Regions from separate parts of the Variovorax sp. Soil_C_19 genome, predicted to be linked through region 1. Evidence: predicted binding sites of a transcription regulator. Region 1 holds the regulator's gene; each other region holds the start of a gene.
The links. The regulator HrcA, encoded in region 1, represses chaperone genes, less so after heat shock. The targets are predictions, from matches to a motif close to TTAGCACTCNNNNNNNNNGAGTGCTAA.
Positions count from the first base shown of each region.

Region 2: rpoH (RNA polymerase sigma factor RpoH) is a predicted target of HrcA. The motif match lies at 1,817-1,843, and genes of this name have one in related genera.
Region 3: AC3A6R_RS09095 (co-chaperone GroES) is a predicted target of HrcA. The motif match lies at 1,662-1,688, and genes of this name have one in related genera.

Region 1 covers NZ_JBDGIV010000015.1:40,850-45,186, reverse strand. The annotation lists gene greB (transcription elongation factor GreB) at 1-160, opposite strand, end outside; gene AC3A6R_RS22770 (hypothetical protein) at 227-685, opposite strand; gene AC3A6R_RS22765 (hypothetical protein) at 907-1,182, shown strand; tRNA gene AC3A6R_RS22760 (tRNA-Arg) at 1,246-1,322, opposite strand; tRNA gene AC3A6R_RS22755 (tRNA-Ile) at 1,385-1,461, opposite strand; gene hrcA (heat-inducible transcriptional repressor HrcA) at 1,508-2,515, opposite strand; gene AC3A6R_RS22745 (NAD kinase) at 2,544-3,455, shown strand; gene recN (DNA repair protein RecN) at 3,456-4,337, shown strand, end outside.
Region 2 covers NZ_JBDGIV010000009.1:177,868-182,204, reverse strand. The annotation lists gene AC3A6R_RS18680 (hypothetical protein) at 457-669, opposite strand; partial or broken gene AC3A6R_RS18675 (helix-turn-helix domain-containing protein) at 863-1,120, opposite strand; gene rpoH (RNA polymerase sigma factor RpoH) at 1,872-2,813, shown strand; gene AC3A6R_RS18665 (DNA alkylation repair protein) at 2,868-3,701, opposite strand; gene AC3A6R_RS18660 (SCO family protein) at 3,722-4,337, opposite strand, start outside.
Region 3 covers NZ_JBDGIV010000003.1:352,205-356,541, reverse strand. The annotation lists gene groL (chaperonin GroEL) at 1-1,201, opposite strand, end outside; gene AC3A6R_RS09095 (co-chaperone GroES) at 1,285-1,578, opposite strand; gene AC3A6R_RS09090 (AraC family transcriptional regulator) at 1,854-2,816, shown strand; gene paoA (aldehyde dehydrogenase iron-sulfur subunit PaoA) at 3,055-3,705, shown strand; gene AC3A6R_RS09080 (FAD binding domain-containing protein) at 3,702-4,337, shown strand, end outside.

The DNA of each region.
Region 1 (4,337 bases):
GCCGCTCCTCGTCCATGAGCTGCAGCAGTTCCTCGCGCAAGCGGGCATAGCCGGCTGGCGTGATGTAGTTCTTGCTGCCGCTCGGCAACGCGGGCATGGCACCGTCGCCACCGTCCTCGTCGTCTTGGGCGTCGGTTTCCTTCGTGAATGCTTTGCTCAAGGCACAACCTCTGAATTCAACAAAAAATGCGGGCGCAACAACGCTGCCAGCCCATCCCGGATTGTCTCAACCCATGCCCGAACGCTTGCAGTCGAAGACCACGCCCGGCTCGACGCTGCGAAGCGCCGGCACCTTGTGGGCGAAGCTCACGACCGCGCCGATCAGCCGCCATTCGCTGGTCTTGAAGAGCCGGAACAGGCTCATGGCCTCGGCGCCCGCCGCCGGAATCGCATTGAAGACGTAGACCGGCTCGCCAGACTGGGTCTCGTCCATGCTCAGCAGGTCGCCGCGCATCTTGCCCATGGTCTCCGTGTCCTTCGTGCGCGCACGCACCACGTCCATGTTGACGGTGCGCGAATGCTCGTCGATCGAGATTCTCCGGACCGCATTGAAAGGCGCTCCTGCGCCGCTGCTCGCGGCACCCGGGACGCAGCTGATCTTTGCTGCCAAGGCCGGAGCGGCGGCCACACCGCACAGGAAGCACAGGAGGATCTGGCGCGCACGCCGGTTTCTCTGGAGGCCCATGTTCGCCTTGCCCTGAATCAATGAAATGTTCGACTTTAGCGCCGGGCAGCGCAGCGGGTGCCGAACAGCCTATGCCATGAGAACCAATGGTTACGGCGACGCAGAAGCATTAACATTTTCAGGAATACGTGAAAAAGTTCACAATCTTGCTTCGCCCGCCGAACTACGGCTGAGTTGGACGGGACGGAAGCTCTGAGCCCTAACGAACCTTGCGGGACGCAATGCTCAATCAGATCATTCACAACGCGACCATCACGCTCCAGTTGCCGTACGACACGAGCACCCGGGCCGAAGTTGCAGCGCTCAGGGCCGCCGGGATCCCCGTCGATGAGTCGGGCAACGCCACCTCGGGCTACCTGTTCGTGCGGACCACCGGGCGAGACGGCCAACGGACCAACACCTTCCGCTGGTTTGCGACGGGGATCGGCAGGAAGGCCGACGATGTCACGCTGCCGCCAGGCCTCAGGCCCGACCCGCAGCTGTCGTTCCTTTTCTGAACGCAGCCATGCGGCAGGCAAAAAAAAGCCAGGACGTTTTCACGTCCTGGCTTTTACAGAGAGTGGTGCGGCTGGCAGGAATTGAACCCACGACCCCTTGGTTCGTAGCCAAGTACTCTATCCAACTGAGCTACAGCCGCACAGCTTGCTAGTATAGCACGCATTTTTGGCCTCCCCTGGAGGAGCTCAAAAATGTTGCGAGTGGTAGGCCGTGATGGGCTTGAACCATCGACCAACGGATTATGAGTCCGCTGCTCTAACCAACTGAGCTAACGGCCCACGCGGCCACGATTCTATTCGCGGCCACCGCGGCGGCGCTCTTCTTCTACTTGCGGTGGCTCAGCGCATTGCTGACGAGCCGCGAGGTGATGTCCACGATCTGGATCATGCGTTCGTACGGCATGCGCGTCGGGCCGATGACGCCGAGCGTCCCCACGACCTGCCCGTCGACCTCGTAGTTGGCACTGACGATCGAGAGCTCCTCGATCGGCACGATATGGCTTTCGCCGCCTATGAAGATGCGCACGCCCTCGGCCTTGCTCGACACGTCGAGCAGGCGCATCAGCTGCGCCTTCTGCTCGAACAGCTCGAAAGCGCGCCGCAGCTGTCCCATGTCGCTCGAGAAATCGGACACCGAGAGCAGGTTGCGCTCGCCTGAGATCACCACGTCGTCTTCCTGGGCTTCGGTTAACACCTCGGAGCTGACCTTGACCGCCGCCTGCATCAGCGCCGCGATCTCGCCGCGCAGTTTCTCAACCTCGGATTGGAGCCGGTCGCGCACCTGCTCGATGGTCAGGCCCGCATAGTGGGCATTGATGTAGTTCGAGGCTTCGACCAGCTGGGACTGCGAATAGTCGGCCTCGGGCACGATCACGCGGTTCTGCACCTCGCCGTCGGGCGAGACGATGATCACGAGCAGTTGCCGTTCCGACAGCCGCAGAAACTCGATCTGCTTGAACACCGACGCGCGCCGCGGCGCCATGACCACGCCGACGAATTGCGAGAGGTTCGACAGCAGGCTCGCGGCGTTGGCGATCACCTTCTGGGGCTGGTCGGGCGCGAGGCTCGGCGCGTCCATCTTCTCGCGCTGGGCGGTCAGCATGGTGTCGACGAAAAGCCGGTAGCCGCGGGCGGTGGGTATCCGGCCGGCGGAGGTGTGCGGACTCGCGATGAGCCCCAGCGCCTCGAGGTCCGACATGACGTTGCGGATGGTCGCCGGCGAGAGATCGAGCCCCGACGAACGTGACAAAGTCCGCGACCCGACCGGTTGGCCTTCGGCGATGTAGCGCTCTACCAGCGTCTTGAGCAGCAACTTGGCGCGGTCGTCCAGCATTGCAAGATTTTAGTGTTGTAATTTGTAGATGACTTCCCGCTTTCGTCACGTCGCATTGATCGGCAAGTACCAGGCTTCCGGTGCCAGGGCACAGGCCGATGCGCGCGATGGCGTGATGGAAGATATCGGCGCTTTCCTGGAATCGCAAGGATGCACCGTGTTCGTCGAGAAATCGGCGGCCGAAGAAGCCGGGTCGGAGGCCCGGGTCGGCGGCCGCTACGAGCCGCTGAGCGTCGAGGAGATCGGGCAGCGCTGCGACCTCGGCCTGGTGGTGGGCGGCGACGGCACCATGCTGGGCATCGGCAGGCAGCTCGGCTGCTACGGCATTCCGCTGATCGGCATCAACCGCGGCCGGCTCGGCTTCATCACCGACATCCCGCTCGACAACTACCAGGCCACGCTGATTCCGATGCTCGCGGGCGAGTACGAGGAAGACCACCGCAGCCTCATGCATGCGCACGTCATGCGCGACGGCGCCTCGGTGTTCGAGGCGCTGGCCATGAACGACGTGGTGGTCAACCGCGGCGCCACCTCGGGCATGGTCGAACTGCGCGTGTCGGTCGGCCGGCATTTCGTGGCCAACCAGCGCGCCGACGGCCTGATCATCGCCACGCCCACGGGGTCAACGGCGTACGCGCTCTCGGCCGGCGGCCCGCTGTTGCATCCCGCGGTACCGGGCTGGGTGCTGGTGCCGATCGCGCCGCACACGCTGTCGAACCGGCCGGTGCTGCTGCCGGACGCCGACGAGATCGTGATCGAGCTCGTGTCGGGCCGCGACGCGAGCGCCAATTTCGACATGCAGTCGCTCGCATCCCTCGCGATCGGCGACCGCGTGGTTGTCCGCCGCTCCGACTACCGGGTGCGCTTCCTGCACCCGCGGGGCTGGAGCTATTTCGACACGCTGCGCAAGAAACTGCATTGGAACGAAGGGGGCTCCTGAATGGCGCTGCGACGCATCGCCCTGCGCGACTTCGTGATCGTGCGATCACTCGAACTCGACCTGTCGTCGGGTTTCACGGTGCTGACGGGTGAAACTGGCGCCGGCAAATCGATACTGATCGACGCCCTTCAGCTCGCACTCGGCAACCGCGCCGACGCGGGCGCGGTGCGCGAGGGCGCCGAACGGCTCGACGTGAGCGCCGAGTTCGATCCCGATCCGGCTTTCGACGCCTGGCTCGACGAGGGCGGATTCGAATCGGGCGACGCCCTGCTGCTGCGCCGCACGGTCGACCTGCAGGGCCGCAGCCGCGGCTGGATCAACGGCAGCCCGGCCACGGCCACGCAGCTGCGCGAACTCGGCGACCGGCTGCTCGACATCCACGGCCAGCATGCCTGGCAGAGCCTGACGCGGCCCGACGCGGTGCGCGGCCTGCTCGACGCCTATGCCGGCGCGCGCACCGACGCACTCGACGCCGCCTGGCAGGCCTGGCGCCAGGCGCTTTCGGCGCTCGACCATGCGCGCTCGGCACAGGATTCCCTGCAGCGCGAGCGCGAGCGGCTGCAGTGGCAGATCGCCGAAGTGGCGAAGCTGGCACCGGCCGAGGGCGAGTGGGAAGAGCTGTCGACCAACCACGCGCGCATCTCCAATGCACAAGCGCTCATCGATGCAGCGCAGGGCGCCAGCCAGGCGCTTGAAGATGACGACGGCGGCGCGCTCGCCGCGCTGTCGCGCGCGGTGACGCTGCTGCAGAACTGCGCGCACATCGAGCCCCAATTCCAGGCGCTCGGCGAGGTGCTCGCGTCGAGCGTGGCGCAGGCGTCCGATGCCGCCCATTCGCTGCACGGCTACCTGCGCAATGCCGAGGTCGACCCGCAGCGCCTT
Region 2 (4,337 bases), on a different contig from region 1:
TTGGAAAGGTGCGCGCCGGCAAGGCGCACCCAAGTGTGAAGCGAAAGCGAAAAGTGAAGCAGCACGCTCACGAGAGCCAGCGCTTCCCCGCGAAGTTGCGAGGCATTCCACGGCTGGAGGCTGCAGGGCCGGGCGGTGGGGCTTCGCCCTGCCCAGCACTCTGTATGCCGATGCCACCTCCGCTCTCGCCGATGCGATATGTGGTGGACGAGCATTCCCATCCTCGGCATTGCGCCACTCGGGGCGCTGGAAGCAACCGTACCTTTAGCTTTTTGATCAGTCTAGGTGCCCCGAGGCAACGTCCTGCTTGGTTTTTCCGAGACATTCGTTGGTAGGAGGATGCACACCGGATTCAGTTCGAAATCAAGCTGGACCACAGCTAGCAAATCGGGGGCGACCCACGGCACCTCGTGAGTTGACTTGCTCGTCCCGCACTCTTGCTCGTGCCGCCAGAGCTCAGCGGGGAGGCTCTTTCGCATCATCGGGCGTTTTCCGCGTGTCCACAGGCTCCAACCGCCCGTCGGGAAACTGCCTGTAGACCACATCATCAATGACCACGGCCTTCGGGAGCCCAAGCTCTTGGCGCTTTGCGGCAATCTCTGCAAAATGCGCCTTCAGGCGCCGCTTGAACTCAGGCGTCTGTGTCAAGTCAAGCACTGATCGGACCATGATGGTTTTCCTTCTGCCTGCGACGGTGCTGTTGGATTCCGCCGATCTCTGACCCTAGATTTCCATTGAATACTGACCCACCCGCTTTGTGAGCCTGAAGGCTTCACGGTGTGGATAAGTGCTTGATGTTCTCCTTTTTGGGTTGAGGCTTTGCAGAACTGTTTTTGAACCGGAAGCTGTCGTTCCCGGTTGTGTGGATCTGCCGCAGATTGCGCCGCTGTTTCCGCGATTTGGTGGCCTCGATCGCGAGCCAGGTCGCGAGCTTGTCGGCATAGGGATCGAGCTTGCTCGAGCTCGCCCGCTTGGCGTAGCGCGGCGCTTCTTCGCCCGCTCGCAGGTACTTCTTGACGGTGTTGCGAGACAGGCCTGTACGCCTTGCAATCTCGCGGATGGACATCTGCTCGCGCAGGGCCCAGCGTCTGATGACACTCAATGTCGCCACGTCTATCACTCCTAAGATCCCCTGCCTTAAAAATGAGCAGGGTAGAGTTTTACGTGGGTCAGTCTTAGACGGAAATTAGTGCGTTAGCCGGGTCAATTTTCGGTGGCAATCAACAACTAAGCAGCTGCCAGCGTTTTCGCCTGCTGCGCTGGCAGCGCAGCGGCACTTCCTGCCCGAGGAGATCGTGACGATCCGCGGACGCTGGATCTCCGTCAAGGAACTCCCCAGCGGTGACATCGCCGTCAAGGCCGTGCGGTTCGACCCCGACATCGTCTCGGCAGTGCGCACAGTCGCACGGGCTCACTATGGACGATACCGTGAGACGCACCACAACTGGGTGATCCCTCGCTTTCGGGCGGAGGCCGCTCGTGCGCAACTCCGGGCAATCGCTTCAGCCGCCGAGTCGGCTCTGAGTTGAGCTTCCACACCCGCCAACAACTTTTATCCGGGTAATATAGCTTGATGCCAGGGGAGAAAAACAGAGTTGCATGAAGAAGGAAACTGGCGGCGGAACCGACCACTATTTCCCGGCTCCTACAAAAGGCGAAAACGGCTGGGTTCCTCATCTGCGCGACGAGCGATGGAGCCAAGTCGTTGATTTCAAAAGAGTCAGGGTTCCATTCCCAGTGAAAAAAGTTCCAAGCCCAGTGAAAACCGACAGCTTTTGGCTATCGTGGCGATAGAGACTGGAGGGGAACCCTTCCCTTAGCACTCCCTCTAACCGAGTGCTAATATGCCCAATACAAAGGAGTTTCCCCTGATGACCACGCTGTCTGGAGCCTCTGCCAACCAGCTCGCCGTCGCCAACCCCTGGTCGATGGTGCCTCCGCTGGGCAACCTGGATGCCTACATTTCGACCGCCAACCGGCTGCCGATGCTCACGCTCGAAGAAGAGCAGGGCTTCGCACGCCGGCTGCGCGACCACAACGACCTCGAAGCGGCCGGTGCGCTGATCCTCTCGCACCTGCGCCTCGTGGTGTCCATCTCGCGCCAATACCTGGGTTATGGCTTGCCGCACGGCGACCTGATCCAGGAGGGCAACGTCGGCCTGATGAAGGCCGTGAAGCGCTTCGACCCCGACCAGGGCGTGCGGCTCGTGAGCTATGCCATGCACTGGATCAAGGCCGAGATCCACGAGTACATCCTGAAGAACTGGCGCATGGTCAAGGTCGCGACGACCAAGGCCCAGCGCAAGCTGTTCTTCAACCTGCGCTCGATGAAACAGAGCTTCAAGGCCGATTCGGCCGCGGCCGACAACGGCACGCACCGCGAAACGCTGAGCCCCGACGAGGTTTCGCAGATGGCGAGCCGGCTCAACGTCAAGCCCGAAGAAGTGCTCGAGATGGAAACCCGCCTGTCGGGTGGCGATGTGCTGCTCGACCCGGGTCCGTCGGACGACGGCGACGAAGCGTTCGGCCCGATCGCCTATCTGGCCGACGCCTCGCAGGAGCCCACCGCGCTGCTCGAATCGCAGCAGCGCGATCGGCTCTCGACCGACGGCATCGCCACCGCTCTCGAAGCGCTGGATGACCGCAGCCGCCGCATCGTGGAAGAGCGCTGGCTCAAGGTGAACGACGACGGTTCGGGCGGCATGACGCTGCACGACTTGGCGGCCGTCTACGGCGTGAGCGCCGAGCGCATCCGCCAGATCGAAGTGGCGGCCATGAAGAAGATGAAGAAGGCACTCGCCGACTACGCGTAAGCGTCCGCCTTCCTTCGCCTCGAAGCCCGGCTGCGTGCCGGGCTTTTTCGTTGTTCACGCCGCCTTGGCGAGCGAACGCAAGGCGCGGCGAACGATGTAGCGCGTGGCCGGCGTGTCGGATTCCTGCAGCCAGCGCGCGCCAAGCCGGTCGACCCATTCGGGCTGGGTCTTGCTCGCATCGTTGAGCCAGTTGGCGACCGAGTTCTGCACGTAGCGGCTGCTGTCGGCACGCAGTGCCTCGATCAGCGGCAGCGCACGCCAGGGTTCGGCCTTGAGCGCCTCGATCTGCGCGCACCACACGCCACGCGGCCGCGTGAGTTCACTTGCGAAGCGCCGGATGTTCGGGTCGGCGTCGGCCGTCCAGGGTTGCAGCAATGCCAGCGATTCATCGAGCGCGCCGATGACGGCCTCGCGCACGGCCATCCAGGCGATCTCGCGCACGCCGAAATGCGGATCGGCGGCAAATCGCCGCACGGCATGCAGCTGGGCCGCGAGCGGCAGGCCCGACAGGGTGATCCATTGCGCCGCCCAGCACCGGGCGGCGTCGCTCGCATGCGTGGCAAGCCGATGGGCGACCGCATCGCGCTCGGCGTGCATCGCCGCAAGGTCGTAGAGCGCACGGGCGATGTGGCCGTGCCGCTGCATCGGCTTGAATGCCGCGAGCATGGCGAGCGTGTCGAGCAGGCGATCGCTTTCCGCATCGAGGCCGATGTGGCCCGCCACGCTACGCGCCAGCCTGGGCAATTCCAGCGCCAGGAATTCATTGAGGTTGACGGTTTCGAGCAGGCCGTCGTTGAGCGCGTGCAACACCTCGGGCGGAATGAGCGCGATGCGGAATGCGCCCTTGCGCGACTTCAGGTGCTCGACCGAGGCCGGCGAGACGTCCATTGGCGGCGAGATCGGCGCACTCAGCCGGCGAGCAGCGCCTTGACGTCGGACACCATGGGCTCGACGCCCGTGCCGTAGCGGGCGTAGAGCCGCAGCCGACCTTCGGTGTCGTAGACGAAGCTGGCCGCCGAATGGTCCATCGAATAGCTGGTGGGCGTCTTGCCCTCGACCTTCTTGAAGTAGACCTTGAAGTCCTTCGCGGTCGCGGCGAGTTCCTCGGGCGTGGGGATCAGCGCGACGAAGCTCGGGTCGAAGGCGCCCATGTAAGCCTTGAGCACCTCGGGCGTGTCGCGCGCGGGATCGACGGTGACGAACACCACCTGCAGCTTGTCGCCGTCGCTGCCGAGCTGCTGCTTGACCTGCGCCATCTCCGTCATGGTGGTCGGGCAGACGTCGGGGCACTGCACATAGCCGAAGAACAGCACCACGACCTTGCCCTTGAAGTCGGCCAGGGTGCGGACCTTGCCTTCGGTGTCCTTGAGCGAGAAATCGCGCGCGTAGTCGGCGCCCGTGAGGTCGATCGCCTTGAAGCTCGGCGCGGCGGCTTCCTTGTTGCAGGCCGAGAGCCCCAGGCCCAGGGTGGCGGCCATGCCGGCCCATGCGGCACTGCCGGCCATCCATCGGAGAAGGTTTCGC
Region 3 (4,337 bases), on a different contig from region 1:
GCAGGGCGTCTTCGACGCGGGCCTTCTTTTCCTTCATTTCGACTTCGGTGGCAGCGCCAACCTTGATCACTGCCACGCCGCCGGCCAGCTTGGCCACGCGCTCTTGCAGCTTCTCGCGGTCGTAGTCGCTCGTGGCTTCTTCGATCTGCACGCGGACTTGCTTCACGCGGGCTTCGATGTCGGCCGCAGCGCCCGAACCGTCGATGATGATGGTGTTTTCCTTGCCCACTTCGATGCGCTTGGCTTGGCCCAGGTCGGCCAGCGTCACCTTCTCGAGCGTCAGGCCCACTTCTTCAGCGATGACCTTGCCGCCCGTCAGGATGGCGATGTCTTCCAGCATGGCCTTGCGGCGGTCGCCGAAGCCAGGTGCCTTGACGGCCACGACCTTCAGGATGCCGCGGATCGTGTTCACGACCAAGGTAGCCAGGGCTTCGCCTTCGACTTCTTCGGCAATGATCAGGAGCGGACGGCCAGCCTTTGCGACTTGTTCCAGCGTAGGGAGCAGGTCGCGGATGTTGCTGATCTTCTTGTCGAACAGCAGCACGAAGGGGTTGTCCAACAGCGCCGATTGCTTCTCGGGGTTGTTGATGAAGTAGGGCGACAGGTAACCGCGGTCGAACTGCATGCCTTCGACGACGTCGAGTTCGCTGTCGAGCGACTTGCCGTCTTCGACGGTGATCACGCCTTCCTTGCCGACCTTGTCCATCGCGTCAGCGATGAGCTTGCCGATGGTTTCGTCGCTGTTGGCCGAGATCGAGCCGACTTGAGCGATTTCCTTCGACGTGGTGGTGGGCTTCGAAGCCTTCTTCAGCTCGGCGACCAGGGCCGTGACAGCCTTGTCGATGCCGCGCTTCAGGTCCATCGGGTTCATGCCGGCAGCCACCAGCTTGAAACCTTCGCGAACGATGGCCTGGGCCAGCACGGTCGCGGTGGTGGTGCCGTCACCGGCGTTGTCGCTGGTCTTGGAGGCCACTTCCTTCACGAGCTGGGCGCCCATGTTCTGGAGCTTGTCCTTGAGCTCGATTTCCTTCGCGACCGACACACCGTCCTTGGTCACGGTGGGGGCGCCGAACGAACGCTCGAGCACCACGTTGCGGCCCTTGGGGCCCAGGGTCACCTTGACGGCGTTGGCGAGGATGTTCACGCCTTCGACCATGCGTGCGCGGGCTTCACCGCCGAAGACTACGTCTTTTGCTGCCATGTTTTATTACTCCAGTAATTAGATCTAATCAGTTGGGGACAGAGCAATCCGCGCTTCGCGTCGGCTTGGTCTGTCCCGCAAAATCACTTTGCTTCGACGACCGCGAAAAGGTCGTCTTCCTTCATCACGAGCAGCTCGTCGCCGTCGACCTTCACGGTCTGGCCGCTGTACTTGCCGAACAGCACGCGGTCGCCGACCTTGACGGTCAGGGCCGAGATTTCGCCCTTGTCATTGCGCTTGCCCGGGCCCACGGCCAGGACTTCACCCTGATCGGGCTTCTCGGCGGCGGCGTCGGGGATGACGATGCCAGAGGCGGTCTTGGTTTCGCTGTCAACACGCTTGACGATCACGCGATCGGCCAAAGGACGAAGTTTCATTGCATCTCCTGAATAAGAAACGGGGTTGTGGTCGGCGCCCGCGGGAAAGCAGGCAGCCATCGACTGGAAGCGAGGCCTGGTTGTTAGCACTCAACAGCAGCGAGTGCTAATCATAAGGGCAATCGGCGGAGTTTCAAGGCCGGGCGGCCCGGCAGGGCACACGCGCTGGTTGCGCAATCCGCTGGATTTCTTGCCCGATCCCCTCGCGGCACCCGCGGTTTTGTGGAAGGCCGGTGCCTCGCAGGTAGAGTCCGCCGCGGAGATTCACGCCGTCCATGGCAACCCGACATCAACACGACACGCCCGCTGCCGAGCACCTGCGGGCCCCCCAGGCCGCGATGGCGCGGATCATTGCCGCCCACACGCCGCGCGCGGGCGATTTCGAGACGCCGATCGCGGGCCTCGGCTTGTTCCGGCGGGACGCCCCGGCAGCGCCCGTCGTCTGCATGATCGAACCCGGCATCGTGCTCGTCGCCCAGGGGACGAAGCAGCTGTGGGTCGGCGGCGCGGCCTATGCGTACGACGCCTCGCGCTTCCTCGTCACCTCGCTCGACGTGCCCGCCAACTCCGAAGTGCTGGCGGCGAGCCCCGAGGCGCCCTGCCTCGGCCTGGTGCTGAAGTTCGACGTGCGCATGCTGGCCGAGCTGATCGCGCAGGGCAGCCTGCCGCCGCAGCGCGACCGTCCGGCCGGGGTGGGCGTGGAGATCGGCACCGCCACCCCTGCGCTCTGGGCGCCCATCGAGCGACTGTTGGCGCTGCTCGATGAGCCCGAGGCCATTCCGGTGCTCGCTCCCTTGATCCAGCGCGAGATCCACTACCGGCTGCTGATGAGCGACCAGGCGGGCAGGCTGCGGCAGATCGCCTCGGTGGACGGGCAGGGCCGCCGCATCGCGCGGGCGATCGATTGGCTCAAGCTGAACTACGCCTCCTCGCTGCGCGTGGACGAGCTCGCGGCCCGCGTGCAGATGAGCGCGCCCACCTTTCACCATCACTTTCGCCAGCTCACCGCGATGAGCCCGCTGCAGTACCAGAAATGGCTGCGGCTGAACGAGGCGAAGCGCCTGATGCTGAGCGAACACGCCGATGCGGCGAGCGCCGCATTCCGGGTCGGCTACGAAAGCCCGTCCCAGTTCAGCCGCGAATACAGCCGGCTGTTCGGCGCCCCGCCCAAACGCGACATCGGCTTGCTGCGCGACAACGCCAAGGGCGGCGACCCCGCCGCGCGCCGGCGCATTTAAGTCTTTACGTCACAGCGCGCCGCGAGCCTCACAGGATCGGGCAAGAAATGGAGCGGAATGCGCTATCGATGGCAGCGCGTCTCGCGAAGAATGGTCGGTCCGGACCCAGGTCGGAAAGCCTTCGGCTGACTCGGAAAGTAGGCGATGAACTGCGCGCCGGCACCGCCGAAACCATTCTCCTGTGCAGCCCTCCACGATGCATGCAGACACCGAACTTCGATCAACAACAGGAGTTGACATGAACAGTCCCACGACCCAGATGATCTCGCGGCGCGACGCGCTCATCGTCGGCGCTGCGACCGCCGCCACCGCGGCGGCGGTCTCGTCCGCGGCACCGGCCGCTGCCGCACCGGCGGCACCCTCTGCTGCGGCCGTACCCCGCATGAAGCTCACGCTCAACGTCAACGGAAACGCGCATGCGCTGGACCTCGACACACGCACCACCTTGCTCGATGCACTGCGCGAGCACCTGCACCTCACCGGCACCAAGAAGGGCTGCGACCACGGCCAATGCGGTGCCTGCACGGTGATCGCCGACGGACGGCGGATCAATTCGTGCCTGACGCTCGCGGTCATGCACGACGGCGGGCAGGTCACGACCATCGAAGGGCTCGGCACGCCGCAGAACATGCATCCGCTGCAGGCCGCGTTCGTCAAGCACGACGGCTACCAGTGCGGCTACTGCACGCCGGGCCAGATCTGCTCGGCGGTGGCGGTGATCGACGAGGTCCGGCGCGGCGTGCCGAGCCATGTGAGCGCAGACCTCACGGCACGGCCGATCCTCTCGGCCGAAGAGCTGCGCGAGCGCATGAGCGGCAACATCTGCCGCTGCGGCGCCTACTCCAACATCGTCGACGCCATCACCGAAGTGGCCGGGAGCCCGACATGAAGCCGTTCAGCTACGAGCGCGTGCAAACGCCGGCACAGGCCGCGGCGGCCGTGGCCGCGAACCCGGGCGCCAAGTTCATCGCCGGCGGCACCAACCTGCTCGACCTGATGAAGCTCCAGATCGAGGCGCCTGCGCACTTGGTGGACGTGAACGGCCTCGCGCTCGACAAGATCGAACCCACGCCCGATGGCGGCCTGCGCATTGGTGCGCTGGTGCGCAACACTGACCTCGCCGCCGACGAGCGCGTGCGGCGCGACCATGGCGTGCTGTCGCGCGCGCTGCTGGCCGGCGCCTCCGGGCAGCTGCGCAACAAGGCGACCACCGCCGGCAACCTGCTGCAGCGCACGCGCTGCCCCTATTTCTACGACACCGACCAGCCCTGCAACAAGCGTCGCCCGGGCAGCGGCTGCAGCGCCATCGGCGGCGTGACGCGGCAGCTCGCGGTGGTGGGCGGCAGCAGGTCCTGCATCGCCACGAACCCGAGCGACATGGCCGTTGCGATGCGCGTGCTGGACGCGGCCGTCGAGACCGTGCGTCCCGACGGGCGCACGCGCGTGATCCCGATCGCCGATTTCCATCGCCTGCCCGGCGACACGCCGCACATCGAGACCGCGCTCGAGCGCGACGAGCTG